DNA from 4 places in the Janthinobacterium sp. GW460-12-1-14-LB5 genome. Region 3 is predicted to be linked to each of the others. Evidence: predicted binding sites of a transcription regulator. Region 3 holds the regulator's gene; each other region holds the start of a gene.
The links. Region 3 encodes sigma-54, which starts transcription at its own class of promoters, with help from an activator protein. Its sites were predicted from a motif close to TGGCANGNAANCTGCTTT; they were not measured.
Positions count from the first base shown of each region.

Region 1: the regulator sigma-54 is predicted to act here: its motif matches at 1,573-1,590, upstream of pedF (cytochrome c-550 PedF).
Region 2: the regulator sigma-54 is predicted to act here: its motif matches at 1,478-1,495, upstream of AC07X6_RS10180 (EDSAP-1 family PEP-CTERM protein).
Region 4: the regulator sigma-54 is predicted to act here: its motif matches at 1,870-1,887, upstream of AC07X6_RS08535 (TorF family putative porin).

Region 1 covers NZ_JBWKYD010000045.1:14,328-17,904, forward strand. Annotated here, with positions in the region: gene AC07X6_RS27990 (TonB-dependent receptor family protein) at 1-31, shown strand, start outside; gene AC07X6_RS27995 (substrate-binding periplasmic protein) at 191-1,024, opposite strand; gene pedF (cytochrome c-550 PedF) at 1,050-1,535, opposite strand; gene rtcA (RNA 3'-terminal phosphate cyclase) at 1,668-2,687, opposite strand; gene AC07X6_RS28010 (RtcB family protein) at 2,704-3,577, opposite strand, start outside.
Region 2 covers NZ_JBWKYD010000008.1:82,705-86,281, reverse strand. Annotated here, with positions in the region: gene AC07X6_RS10185 (LytR C-terminal domain-containing protein) at 1-331, shown strand, start outside; gene AC07X6_RS10180 (EDSAP-1 family PEP-CTERM protein) at 402-1,391, opposite strand; gene AC07X6_RS10175 (hypothetical protein) at 1,603-1,977, opposite strand; gene AC07X6_RS10170 (hypothetical protein) at 2,139-2,450, shown strand; gene AC07X6_RS10165 (dodecin) at 2,469-2,675, opposite strand; gene AC07X6_RS10160 (immunity 52 family protein) at 2,817-3,533, opposite strand.
Region 3 covers NZ_JBWKYD010000004.1:121,336-124,912, forward strand. Annotated here, with positions in the region: gene rapZ (RNase adapter RapZ) at 1-39, shown strand, start outside; gene AC07X6_RS05180 (3-hydroxyisobutyryl-CoA hydrolase) at 40-1,125, opposite strand; gene hpf (ribosome hibernation-promoting factor, HPF/YfiA family) at 1,253-1,615, opposite strand; gene AC07X6_RS05190 (RNA polymerase factor sigma-54) at 1,685-3,163, opposite strand; gene lptB (LPS export ABC transporter ATP-binding protein) at 3,168-3,577, opposite strand, start outside.
Region 4 covers NZ_JBWKYD010000006.1:266,934-270,510, forward strand. Annotated here, with positions in the region: gene AC07X6_RS08525 (ammonium transporter) at 1-660, opposite strand, end outside; gene AC07X6_RS08530 (P-II family nitrogen regulator) at 672-1,010, opposite strand; gene AC07X6_RS08535 (TorF family putative porin) at 1,022-1,789, opposite strand; gene AC07X6_RS08540 (accessory factor UbiK family protein) at 2,060-2,308, shown strand; gene AC07X6_RS08545 (YifB family Mg chelatase-like AAA ATPase) at 2,419-3,577, shown strand, end outside.

The DNA of each region.
Region 1 (3,577 bases), on a different contig from region 3:
GTTAGGCGTCAGCGCCCAATACGCGTTTTAAGAACACCTGAGAAAAAGTCCATGGCCGCGTTGCATTGCCTTGTCGTACTATTCGTACTGCCTGCGGCAATGCGCCTTGCCCTGAACATTTTTCAGGCGTTCTCATGAAAAAGCCCGCGCCTCTTCCGATGCGCGGGCTTTTAAACTCAAGCAAGCTACTTCAGGGGCGAGCTTCCTTCACCCCATATTTCTCAAAGATGGTTTTCAATTCGCCGCTGGCCGCCATCTCGTTCATGGCAGCCTGCAGTAACTTGGCTACATCGAGCTGTTGCTTGCTGACGGCCAGGCCCACGGCCCAGCCGGCACGCGGCAAGCGGGCGAACGCCACTTCGCTCAAGGGGAAAGCGGGATCGCTTTTGAGCACCGACTCGATTTCCGAACGGTTCGCCAGCACGGCGTCAAGCTTGCCTGCTTGCAATTGCTGCAAGGCTTCGGCGGCCGTGTCGAAGATCCGCACGTCGTCGCGGTACTTGCCATTGTCCTCGCCCAGCATCAGCATGGCGGCGATCGAGACCTTTTCCACGCCGATGCGCTTGCCAGCCAGCGAGGCGACGCCATCGAATTGCGGCACGGCATGCGCACTGCGCGCCAGGCGCACGGTTTCCACGTAATACGGCGCAAAGATCTCGACCTTGTCGTTGTCCGCCATCAATTTCTTGTCGACCGGCACGTGCAGCATCACGTCGGCGGGGCCATAACCGAGGTAATGCCCCTTCCACACCATATTGCGCAAATCGTCGTTGAGGTTTTCGCCGGCGGGAAATGGCAGCAAGCTCAGTTTCAAGCCCAGCTTTTTCGCCAGCGCTTCGGCAATGTCGATATCGATGCCCGTACCCTTGTCGGAAAACGGCGCGAACTCGTTGTACACCGCCACTTTCAGGCTGCCCGACTGCTGCACTTTCTGCCAGTCGGCGCGCGCCGGCGCGGCTGCGCACAGCGCCAGGCAAGCGAGCGAGAGCATCGCGCGCGTGCCCCGGAATTGAAATGAACGCATGGGACTCCTTCGTGATCAATTCGGCTTAATTGGATTCGCGGCGGGTTTCCAGGTAGGTCTTGATGGCCCACATGGCTTCCTGGTTGAACACGCCTTCGAACGGCGGCATGTACACGGCGCCATTACGCACTTTACCGTGGCGGATAGTCGACAGGAAATAATTGTCCGTTTCCTTGTAGCAAGCCTGTTTCTTTGTCTCATTCTTGATACCGAAACAATCGCGGTCCAGCTGGCGCAAGTCCGGCGCGATGCCGCCGGAGATGGCTTCAATGCCGTGGCAGCGGGCGCAATTCTGGTTGTAGGCGGATGTCCCCACCGTCAGGGCCAGTTTGTTGCCCCGATACGGGTTTTGCTCGAGCCACTTGTCGCCCACCTTGGGTAAACCCGTGGTGTCGACACCTTGCGGCGTGACATTGCCATGCGCATAAGCTTGCGGCAAGGTCAGCAGGGAAGTGAGGGCAACGGCGCCGGCGGCGGCTACGCCGAGCAGGGTGCGGATGGAATAGGTCATGCTGGTCTCCTTGGTTTTTTTAGTGAATATCCAAAGAAGAGCAAATGCCATGCCATGCTTGCGTACCCCACATCTGGCTGCCCATGTATCAATTTGGAACAGCTGCAACAGGTATTTGTGTCACCGCGTACGTCAGACGGCGGCCACCGTGCAGATGCTGGCCCGCTCCTGCTGCTCGAAAGTAATACGCACGGGTAAAAATCTGGCAATCACTTCCGCATTCGTCAACGCATGCTGCGACACCTTGTTGCAGCTGAAGCTACCGCCACCGGCCAGCGCCATCGGCAGCAAGAGCTGGTCGGCCAGGTGCTCGCCCACGGCCGCGTCCGTCTTGAGATAAGCGCGCACCTCGTTCAACAGGCGCTTGGCCACGGATTCGGCCAGCAGGGACTTTTCGCCGAACGACGTAAATACTTCCGTGACGTGTTCATGCTCCAATGTCAGCAGCAAGACGTTGCCCGGGCCCTGCTCCGCCGGCAAGCCGACGATGCGCAGCTGCTTGCCGCTCCAGCCCATGCCGCTGGCGACACGCTCGAGCTCGCGCTGCGCCACGTTCACATGCACGCCCGCCACCACGCTTTCCGCATACCCCGCCTTCCGTTCGCCGCGCTGCAGCAATACGATGGGCCGCAAGCGCGGGCACGGCTGCACGGTGGCCAGCACCTCGCCACCGCCTGCGGGATGAAAGCCATAGCGCTGCTGCGTAATCTCTACCTCGGCGCCCATCTGTTCCAGGATGCGGCCATATGCGCGCTGCAAAAAATGCACGGGCGGCGCCATGGCATTGTGCGTGCCGCCGCTGATGCGCACGGTGGACGGCCCATCCGCATGCAGCAGGGTTGGCAACAGGGTTTGCAATACCAGGGTGCAACTGCCGGCGCTGCCGATGGCAAAGCGGTAATCGCCGCCGCGTATGGGGCCAGGCACGAATTCCAGGCTGGTTGCGCGCAGCGCCACCGGCGTCGTGCGCGCCCCGCAAATGGCGGCCGCCGCCTGCACGGCCAGCAAATGCTGGCGCAGCAAGCCGGACTTTTCCCGCCCCGCGCGAATGTTAATCAGCCGAAACGGTTGCCCCGTGATCATCGACAGGCTCAGCGCCGAACGTAAAATCTGTCCGCCGCCTTCACCTTGCGCTCCATCAATTTCTATCATCTCTACTTTCTTTCTATTAACCTTTGACGCAAACGACCTGCTTCAGGATATGCACGACATCGACCAGTTCGCGCTGCGCCAGCATCACCGCATCGATATCCTTGTAAGCCATCGGAATTTCATCGATCACGTTTGCATCCTTGCGGCATTCCACGCCCTCGGTGGCGCGGATCTGGTCGTCCAGGCTGAAGCGCCGCTTCGCTTCCGTGCGGCTCATCGTGCGGCCCGCGCCGTGGCTGCAGCTATGAAAACTGTCCGCATTGCCCTTGCCGCGCACGATAAAGCTCTTCGCGCCCATGGAGCCGGGAATGATGCCCAATTCTCCGGCGCGGGCCGAGACAGCGCCCTTGCGCGTGATCAACACGTCCTTGCCGAAGTGGTGCTCCTTCTGCACATAGTTATGGTGGCAGTTGACGGCCTCCACATGCGTCTGGAACGGCTTGTGGATGACCGTGCGCACGGCGGCGATCAGATTCTGCATCATCACTTCGCGGTTGTTGCGGGCGAAACGCTGCGCCCAGCCCACGGCTTCCACGTAATCGTCGTAATGCTGCGTGCCTTCAGCCAGATAGGCCAGGTCCTGGTCGGGCAGATTGATGAAGTGGGTGCGCATGTCCTGCTTGGCCAGTTCGATGAAATGCGTGCCGATGGCGTTACCCACGCCGCGCGAACCGGAATGCAGCATGAACCACACGGAACCCTGTTCATCGAGGCACACTTCGATGAAGTGGTTACCGCTGCCCAGGGTTCCCAGGTGACGATAATTGTTCGTGTTTTTCAGCTTGGGCGTTTTCAGGCAGATGGCGTCGAATTCATCTTTCAATTGCAGCCACGCCGCATCGACCACCGAAGGCGGCGTCTGCCAGGAACCCTCGTCGCGGCCCCGGTGG
Region 2 (3,577 bases), on a different contig from region 3:
GAATGGCAACGGCGTGCCGGGCATGGCCGCCGCGCTGGCGCGCAGCCTGGCTGGCGCGCCCGTGCAAGTGGTGCGCCTGGCCAATGAAATCAGCTTCCAGGTAGCGCGCACGCGCGTCGAATACCGGCCCGCGCAAGAGCAGGCGGCGCGCCAGCTGGCCCGCCAGCTGGGCACGCAGGTGAAGGCCCAGGTGCAGATCCAGGCCGCCGACTGCCCTGCCAGCGAACTGCGGCTGATACTGGGGCACGACCTGAGCGACCCTGCCATACTGCACCGCTATTATCTGCAGCAGCTGCAACTGGCGCGCCAGGCGCTGGCGCGGCTCGGTTAACACGTCTTGGCTGGCATGAAACAACACGCGGCGCCTTGGCGGGCGCCGCGTGTTGTTGGCATGCCGGTGTTTATTGCGGCTGGCGGCGGCGCGTGAAGGCCAGGCCGGCCAGTCCCAGGCCCAGCAGGAACAGGGTGCCAGGCTCCGGCACGACCAGTGGGTCGATGACGACGATATCGGTGCGCGTGGACTTGGAAAAATTCAGGGTATAGCTGCCGGCGGGCAGGGCGAAATTCGAGGTCAGGGAAAACAGCGCGAAGTCATTCGTGAAGGCGCGTCCGGTGGCGGGATCGTTGGTGCCGCTCGTCATGTTCAGGCTGAAGGGGTCGAGGCTGCCGGCGCCATGGTTGCCGTTGACGTCGCTGCCATTGCCGGCATTGCCATCGGGCGCGAACTGGAAGATCACGCCATCGGCATTCGCGTTCGACAGGCAGCCTGCTGGGCTGGCGCTGTTGCACGAGATATTGAAGATATCCATGATCGACACGTTCGACTTGTCGCCCATGGTCGTCACGCTGGTGCGCAGGTCGCGCCGTCCCATGAAGCTGAAGGTGATGAAGCCGGCGCTCGACAGGGTCAGGTTGACGGAGCCGGTGAGCGTGTCGCCGGCCGTGGATGAGGCGGCGCCGACCGTGTTGCGCTGCGCTTCCGAGACGGCGCGTACGGTGGCGCCGCCATTGAGCATGTTGCCGAAGGCATGCGCATCGCCGCGCGCGAACTCCAGGGTGGAACTGGGGCTCGGGGCGTAGTGGTTCTGCGGCAAGCCGCTGCAGCCGCCACCCGAACATACCTGCTGCACGTCGGCGTTGGCGGCCGGTCCCGTATTGACGGCACGCGGATTGACGGCCACGCCGCCTTCAAAGAAGGCGCTGTCGCTGGCATTGCGGTTGGCGCCGGCCAGCGACAGCGCGCCGGCGCTGGTGGTGATGCGGAAATTGTTCAACTCGTTGACGGCCAGGCCGTATGCGCCGGCCTGCGCCTGGCCGCTGGCCAGCAGGCTTGCCGCCGCCAGTGCGCCCAGCCAGCCCAAGGTCTTGCTTCGTGTGTGATCGACGTTCATCGCAGCCTCTTATCGTGGTCAGTCTCGGAAAATCCGGGGATGAGGAATCCAGGATGACTTGCCTGAATTCATCTCGTAGACAGGGATAAGCAGTTTGCATGCCACACAAAAAAAGCCCATGGAATCAACGATTTGTGCAAAGCGGACTGAACTGGATAGGGCAAAGTGTAAGAAAGGCCGACGCCGCTTGGCGGAAGGCGGCGGGGGCGCCTCAGGTGGCGCGGTGATAGCCCAGGTGGCCACCCGAATTGCGTGCGCAACCGCAACCGATGCGCGCCACTTCCTCCCCTTCCGTCAATTTCCAGTTGGTAATCGTCGTGCGTTCCCAGTCGATGTCGCTTTTCTTGACAGGTTTCACTATCAGCGTGCGTTGTTCCACATCCGTGTACTCCATCAGCTCCTCGTCGTCGGCGATGTCGAAATGGCGGTGGATCAGGGAAATGCCGAAGCGGTCGAGCGCGCCATAGCGTTGCAGCACGTCGCGCAGCTCGCGAAAGCAGGCGAGGTCGTCGGGCCGCAGCGGATCGACGGCGGAAATATCGGCGACGGGCTGCCATTGCATGGCGTGGATGTTCAGGCTGTGCATGATGTTCTCCTGTGCCCCTGGTATCAAGCCCAGGCTGCCGGAAGGGCGCCGGCACGCCTGGCGACATGCCCATCGTGGCCGCAAAGCCGCTGCGGCGCTTGCGCCATATCAAAGGTGCGGCACATCGCCTCTCGCCCGATCATTGCCCGGTAAAATAGGCGATGGCAAACAAAACCCCCACCTTCCCCGGCGCACGCACGGGCCGCGGCCAGGTCCTGGCCGTGCTGCTGTCGAACCGCGACCAGTCCGGCGCCGAACCGCTGCAAGGCCGCGTCTCGCTGGCCGCCATCGTGAAAGCGCTGAAACGCAAATACCACTGGCCGATTGAAACGCACAGTTTTCCCGCGAATACGCAAGATGGCCGCGCCAGCTGGGCGACTGTCTACAGCTTGCCGGAAAAGGTGATCGAGGCCGCGCTGGAGGCCGGCGGCCGGGAGTGGCTGGAGAGCCGGGCAGTAGCCGGGCGGCGGTGACGAACGCGCCGCTTTGCGCTATTCCAGCCGGAAGCCGACCTTGAGCGTGACCTGGAAGTGCGCCACCTTGCCATCGACGATATGGCCGCGCGATTCCGTCACTGCATACCAGTCCATATGCTTGACCGTCAGCGCCGCCTTGGCAATGGCATCGCGTATCGCCTGATCGCTGCTCTCGGTGGACGTGCCGACCAGTTCGATCAGCTTGTAAGTGTGTGCGGACATGATATTTCCCCAGGTAGGCAAGCCAGACATCGGGAGCCTGCTTTGCGCAGGCACGTGCTCATCTTGCGCCTAAACGTGCTGATAGTCATTGCGCGGTGCAGCAATGCGTCGCGCAAGCCAAGCGGGACGAGCTATCTTTCGTTAAATATCGACATAGCGAGGCAGCAGGTCCTGATCGACCAGGCGAATTTCAATGGCATTGGCAATCTTGACGTGCTCGGGATTCTCATCAGAGAACGGCTCGTCGGTGACGCTGACGATGATGGTGCCAATCTGCTTGTCTTTACCTTGCTCGTCCATCGCCATCACGGGCACTAAAGCGCGTGCCTCGGGCACCTGTTGGACCGTGAGTATGCGCGGCAGGTACAACATCCAGCCAACACCGGGACGGTCCTTGAAAACTTGTTTTTCAAAATAATCGTTACGTGCAACCGTGATCAACACTGGCCGTAGGGAACCCGCGATAATGGACAGCAGCTCTTTCAATCCATCAAGACCGAGGCGCTTAACGTACTCGCATTCTCCGTCAATTTCAAAACTCCAAGAGGGCCAGTCACTGTCGCTGAAGCCAAGCGCAATACTCGCGCCATCACCGTCTCCGAGCTCGCCATTCCAGACACTGAGATATCGAAATCTCTCACCCTTGAACTCGGCCTCGAGTACGGCTTCGGCCGCTGTGGTGAGTTCTCCCGAGGCATCGAAAACCGGATACAGAAATGACTCTGCTTCTGTCTCCTTCGACAGAAACCAATTCTTTCCAAACGCCTCAGTTTTTTGCAGGAAGCGGACAATCGTCGCGATTTTTTGGACGGTAGGTCGGAACGCAATGGATGTGTTCGCTGCATCGCGTTTGAACAAAGAGTTTATTATCATAATATTATTGTGCAAGCGCCCTTAGTGCG
Region 3 (3,577 bases):
AACGAGCGGGTCGTGCTGCGCCACCGCGAGCGTTCTTAATCAGTCGAGGTGGCGCAGCGGATGCGCTTGCGCCGGCCAGACGGGGGCAAAGAAACGCGCCACCATGCTGGCATCGACCTCGTCCAGGGTTGAGGGGTTCCAGCGCGGCGCATTGTCCTTGTCGACCACCAGCGCGCGCACGCCCTCGAGCACTTCGCCATGCGCGAAATTGTGGCGCACCAGCGTGCGCTCCATGCGCAGGCAGTCGGCCACGCCCAGGTGGGCGCCCCGCTGCAGCAATTCCAGGGTCACCGACATCATCAAGGGCGAGCGCAGGCGCATGGCCGCCAGGGCCTTCGCGGCGAACGCGCTGTCGTCCTGCGCCAGCGAGGCCATGATGGCGGCCACCGAACCCGCGCCGAAGTGGCGGTCCAGCGCCGCGCGCGCCGTGGCCAGGGAAGCCGCGCCCGCCTCGGCCTGGAACGGCGCCGCCAGCGCCTTGATGGCCACCGGCAAGGCCTCGCCCGGCGTCGAGTCGAACAGGGCCAGCAGCGCCCCCATCTGCGCCTCGGGCAGATACACATCGGCCAGGCCCGTGTACAGGGCATCGGCCGCACCGATGGTCAGGCCCGTCAAGCCCAGGTACAGGCCCAGCCGGCCCGCCAGGCGGGAAAGAAAGTAACTGCCGCCCACGTCGGGGAACAGGCCAATATTGACTTCCGGCATGGCCATGCGCGTGCGGCCCGTGACGATGCGCAACTGGTTGCCGGGCCCGGCTTGCGCCACGCCCATGCCGCCGCCCATCACCACGCCGTCCATCACGGCGATATACGGTTTCGGATAAAAGTGAATGACATGATTTAACGCGTATTCTTCCGTAAAGAAATCTTCCAGCAGGGCGCTGCCGCCTTGCGGCGTGGCCAGGCCCGCATCGTAAAAGAAACGGATATCGCCGCCGGCGCACAGGGCCTTTTCGCTGCTGGAGCGGATCACCACGGCGTCCACCTGCGGATCGTCGCGCCAGGCCAGCAAGGCAGCGCTCAGGGTGCGCACCATCTCCAGCGACAGGGAGTTCAAGGCTTTCGGGCGGTCGAGCACGATGTGGCCCGTGCGGTTGCGGATGGAGGTCTGGACGAAGTCGCTCATGGCAGGCAGGAAAGAAGTGAGGATGGCGCATTCTAGCGCTTTCACCACGGATATTGCGTCCCGCAGGACGCAAAAAAGGGCGCAATGTGCGCCCTTAGTTGATCACAACTGGGGGAAGCCGGTGGCCTTAGACGGCGACGACGGCGTCTTCCTCTGAGTTGTCTGGCAGATGCTTGATCGCCTCTTTACCGTGCCCTTGCACTTTGGTTTTGTACTTCATCACTTGCCTATCGAGCTTGTCGATCAGGGTATCGATCGCGGCATACAGGTCGTGCGCCAGGCTTTCCACATAGACGGTCTTGCCACTCAGACGCAGGTTGACTTCGGCCTTTTGACGTTTTTCTTTCTCTTTGAGGTTATCCACGGTCAGAATCACGGCGATATCGATAACTTGATCGAAATGACGTTTCACGCGCTCCAGCTTCGTTTGTACGTATTCACGGATGGCTGGTGTCACTTCGAGATGATGTCCGCTGATGGTGAGATTCATACACACTCCTAAAGATGATCGGGTTCGTGCGGTCCATCGTATCCGGCCCGCAGAGGAACCGAAAAAAACTTACAAACACTTACGCAGGCTCACTGGCGGAATTTTCAATGCTTCCCGGTATTTGGCAACAGTACGTCGCGCAATCACCATGCCTTGTTCCCCCAGCATGTCCGCAATCTTACTGTCGGATAAAGGATTTTTAGGGTCTTCTGCTCCTGTCAGTTGCACGATCAATGCCCGTATCGCCGTCGATGACGCTTCGCCCCCCGCTTCGGTGGCGACATGGCTACCAAAGAAATATTTCAACTCGAACATGCCGTGCGGGGTCAGCATGTACTTTTGAGTTGTTACCCGCGAGATAGTACTCTCGTGTAAACCCAGTGTATCAGCTATTTCACGGAGCACAAGGGGGCGCATGGCAACGGCCCCATGCGAGAAAAAGTTCTTTTGTCTTTCTACTATCGCCTGTGCCACGCGCAGGATGGTATCGAAGCGCTGACGCATATTCTTGATCAGCCACTTGGCCTCCTGCAACTGCGCACCCATGGCGCCCTCGCCCTTGCCCTGCTTGAGCAAGTTGGCGTACATGGCGTTGACACGCAGGCGCGGCATGACGTCGTTGTTCAGGGTGACTTGCCAGCCATTGCGCGCGCGCTTGACGACGACGTCGGGCACCACGTAATCGGACACGTCCGAGGCGAACACGGCGCCCGGGTGCGGATTACACTGGCGAATCACCGTCTGCGCCTCGCGCAAGTCTTCATCGTCGCAATCGAGGGCTTTTTTCAGCTTGTTGAAATCGCGCTGGGCAAACCAGGCCAGGTGCTTTTCCACGATGACGAGGGCCATGCGCCGCGTCACCATGGCGACGTGCGGCAAGCGCCTGATTTGCAGCGCCAGGCATTCGGACGCATTGCGCGCGCCCACGCCCGGTGGATCGAAACTTTGCAGCAGCGACAAGGCCGTGCGCATCTCGTCGGCGTCGATTTCCAGCTCTTCCGGCAGGCGTGCCAGGATGTCGTCGAGCGATTCCTCCAGGTAGCCATTGTCGTCGAGCGCGTCGATGATCAGCTCGACCAGCGCGCGGTCGCGCAACTCGAGCACCGTCACGCGCATCTGCTCCATCAGGTGCTCGCGCAGGGTGCAGTGATGGGCCTCCAGTTGCGGACGCGAATCTTCATCGTCGGGCGCCTTGCCCCGGCTCGCCTCGCTCCAGTCGCTGTCGCCGCCCTCCGCGGCGGCCGGGCCCTCGCCCGCCTCGCCGTCAAACCCGTCCGCTTCGGCCGGTGCGGCGGGCGCCTCCTGGCCTGGCGGCTGGGGCGGCGCTTCGGCCGGCGCGGCCGTGGAACTCAGGGCGCCGTCGGACAGCAGGCGCAGCGAACGGTCGAGCGGATCGTCGAGGCGTTCGAGCAAGGGATTGTCCGTCAGCAGCTGCTCGAGTTCCTGGTGCAATTCCAGGGTGGATAATTGCAGCAGGCGTATCGATTGCTGCAACTGCGGCGTCAGTGCCAGGTGCTGCGACGTGCGCAGCTGCAATGATTGTTTCATTGGCTCACATGCGGAAGTGTTCGCCCAGATAGACCCGGCGTACCGACTCGTTCGCGATGATGTCGTCGGGGCGTCCCGACGCCAGCACCGAGCCCTGGTTGATGATGTAGGCACGGTCGCAAATACCCAGCGTCTCGCGCACATTATGATCGGTAATCAGCACGCCGATATTGCGCTCCTTCAAGAAACGCACGATGCGCTGGATTTCGATCACGGCGATCGGATCCACGCCGGCAAACGGCTCGTCGAGCAGCACGAAACGCGGGTCGGTGGCCAGCGCGCGGGCGATTTCCACGCGGCGGCGCTCGCCGCCGGACAGGGACAGGGCCTGGTTCTCGCGCAGCTTTTCAATCTGCAAGTCGGCCAGCAGTTTATCCAGGCGCTCCTCGATCTCGGCCTTCTTCAGGGGACGGC
Region 4 (3,577 bases), on a different contig from region 3:
CGGCAGGTAGGCAAACGTGAACCACAGCACGACGAAGGCCAGCACGGCGGCAAACTTGGCGCGCTCGGCAAAGGCGCCGACGATCAGTGCGCAAGTGATGGCGGCAAACGTGCCCTGGAAGGCCACGAAGACGAACTCGGGAATGACGACGCCCTTGCTGAAGGTGGCGGCGGCGGCAAACGTGCCCTTGGCCGGGTCCCAGATACCGTTCAGGAACAGGCGGTCGAAGCCACCGAAGAAGGCGGTTTTTTCCGTGAAAGCGATCGAGTAGCCATAAATGCACCACAGCACGATCACCAGCGCGAACACCATGAACACTTGCATCAGCACCGACAGCATGTTCTTCGAGCGCACCAGGCCGCCATAGAACAGGGCCAGGCCGGGGATGGTCATCAAAATCACCAGCAAGGTGGAAATCATCATGAAACTGGTATCGCCCTTGTTGGCGACGGGCGCGGCGGCTGGCGCGGCAGCGGCCGGGGCCGGAGCGGCGGCAGCCGCCGCTGTTGCGTCAGCCGCGGGCGTGACGGCGGGGGCGGCGACGGCCGACGTCGTGGCCGCCTCCGTCTTGGCGGGAGCATCGGCAAAGCTCGGCGTGGCGACGCCAAACGCACACAGACAGGCAAACCCAGCTAGCAATTTTGTTATATTTTTACGCATCGATATTCCCCTTAGAGCGCTTCGTTGCCGGTTTCACCGGTACGGATGCGGATGACCTGTTCCAGGTTGTAGACGAAAATCTTGCCATCGCCGATCTTACCGGTACGCGCGGCACCTTCGATCGCCTCGATGGCCTGGTCGACAATGGCGTCATCGACGGCCGCTTCAATCTTGGTTTTTGGCAAGAAATCGACGACATACTCGGCACCACGGTAGAGTTCCGTGTGGCCTTTCTGGCGGCCGAAGCCTTTGACTTCGGTGACGGTAATGCCTTGCACATTGATAGCCGACAAAGCTTCGCGTACTTCGTCCAGTTTGAACGGTTTAATGATTGCGGTAATCATTTTCATGGCAGTCTCGCTTAAAAGGTTTTGGACACGGTCAGCACGAGACCGGATTTCGCCAGATTCTTGCCATTCGGTGCCAGCGACGTGATGTTGGCTTTGACGGCCGCCAGGGAAACGGTCGCCATGCCGAAGTCCTTGGTCACGCCGATCTTGTAATCGTTATAGCTGAGGGCATCGTTGTGCTCGACTTTCTGGCGCCCCACATGCAGGTTCAGCATGTAGCCATCATGCACCTCGACGTTGGCGCCCACGTCGAGGTAGCCGCTGTTCTTGCTGTCGGCGACACCGAACAGATTCGTGGTCGAATGCGAGTATTTGATATACATCGGGCCGTAGCCCAGTTGGCCGTACAGCTCGAAGGTGTTCGCATTCGTGCTCAAGCCATTCGATGGATAGAAGTAATACAGGCCGCCCACGTCATAGGTGAAATCCTTGCTGATCTCGCCCCGCTTGCCGGCATAGATATCCCATTCCAGGTTCGTATCGCCGCCGCCGTCCTTGATCCATTTGATGCTCGACAGCCAGGTGCCCACGTACAGGCCCGTCGGGTTATGGGTATAGTCGGCACCGCCGCTGATGGCCGGGTTCAGGCGGCTTTGCGAGATGCCGCGGTAACGGTAGTCGCTCGTCAGCGCCACGTTGTAGCTCACCACGTTATCAGGAACGGCTTCGGCCGCAGCAGGCGCCGCCACTGCATCCTGGGCCATGGCGCTACCGCTCAGGGCGGTCATGGCCAACATCAATGCGGCTGCTAAAGTCATGTTCTTGGACAGATTCTTCATGGCGATTCCCTTTTATTGAACTTTTAAAGCGGTTGAGGTTTAAAATCTTGGCTGGAGATCACAAAGCGTTCATACCTTCTTTAGCAGAATACGTGCCAGCTATATTGCCACCTTGATAGGTGCATTTCCGTCCATACATACCCTGCAAGCCGCTGGGCATGCGGGAATACGCTGCTGGAGCGTTGTGGATTTGCCTATTTTCGCACCAGATTAACACTGCTGTGCACCGCAATGGTGCGATGCACATGCCGCACCATAAAAGGACTGACCATGGACATGAATACCTTCTTTAACGACTTGCAAGGCAAGATCCACCAAGCCATCGAGAACTCGCCGGCCAAGGATATCGAGAAAAACGTGAAATCGATGATGACCCAGGGTTTCGCCCGCCTGGACCTCGTCACGCGCGAAGAATTCGATATCCAGGCACAAGTGCTGGCCAAGACCCGCGCCAAGCTCGATGCACTGGAATTGCGCCTGATCGAACTGGAAACACGCCTGAACGACCCGAAGGCTTAATGCAGGGCAGGCAAGGCACCGCAATCGGCAGCCTTGCTGGCACACATCAAGCTTCAGACTGTTGCAAGGGCTAGACTGATACTGCCCGCGTTCGCGGTGCAGGGGGTCTGATGAGTCTGGCAGTCCTGAAAAGCCGCGCCCTGGCCGGCATGGAGGCGCCCGAGGTGAATGTCGAAGTCCACCTCGCCAATGGCTTGCCTTCTTTTACCATCGTCGGCCTGCCCGATACGGAAGTGAAAGAATCGCGCGACCGCGTGCGGGCCGCGCTGCAAAACTGCGGCTTCGAGATGCCGGCGCGGCGCATTACGGCCAATCTGGCGCCGGCAGACTTGCCCAAGGAATCGGGCCGCTTCGACCTGCCCATCGCGCTGGGCATCCTGGCCGCCTCCGGCCAGTTGCCGGGCGACCAATTACACCACTACGAATTTGCCGGCGAATTGTCGTTGTCGGGCCAGTTGCGCCCGATTCGGGGCGCCCTGGCCATGACCTTTGCCATGCAACGCGGCAAGAGCGGCGTACCGCGCGCCTTCATCCTGCCGCAGGCGAACGCGGACGAGGCGGCGCTGGTCAGCGATGCCTGCATCTATCCCGCCCACAGCCTGCTCGAGGTCTGCGCGCACTTTGCCGCGCATGCCAGCCAGACAGCCCTGCAGCGCCACCAGCCCATGCTGACTGTCCCCGCTTTCCCGTATCCCGACTTTGCCGACGTACAAGGGCAGCAACAGGCGCGGCGGGCGCTGGAGGTGGCGGCAGCGGGCGGCCACAACGTCCTGATGGTGGGGCCGCCGGGCGCAGGCAAAACCATGCTGGCCAGCCGTTTTCCTGGCGTATTGCCACCCATGAGCGACGAAGAGGCGCTGGAATCGGCTGCCGTGCATTCCCTGGGCGGCCACTTCAAGGTGGAACAGTGGAAGCGGCGGCCCTACCGCGCCCCGCACCAGACGGCATCGGGCGTGGCACTGGTGGGTGGAGGCAACGTGCCGCGGCCTGGCGAAATCTCGCTGGCCCACTGTGGCGTGCTGTTTCTCGACGAAATCGCCGAATTCCAGCGCCGGGTGCTCGATGTGCTGCGCCAGCCCATGGAATCGGGCGTCATCAGCATTTCGCGCGCGGCCCGCCAGGCCGAGTTTCCTGCCCGCTTTCAGTTGATCGCTGCCATGAATCCCTGCCCGTGCGGCTATCTGGGCCACGCGTCCGGCCGTTGCCGCTGCACGCCGGACGCCGTGCTCCGTTATCACAATCGCCTGTCCGGCCCGCTACTCGACCGTA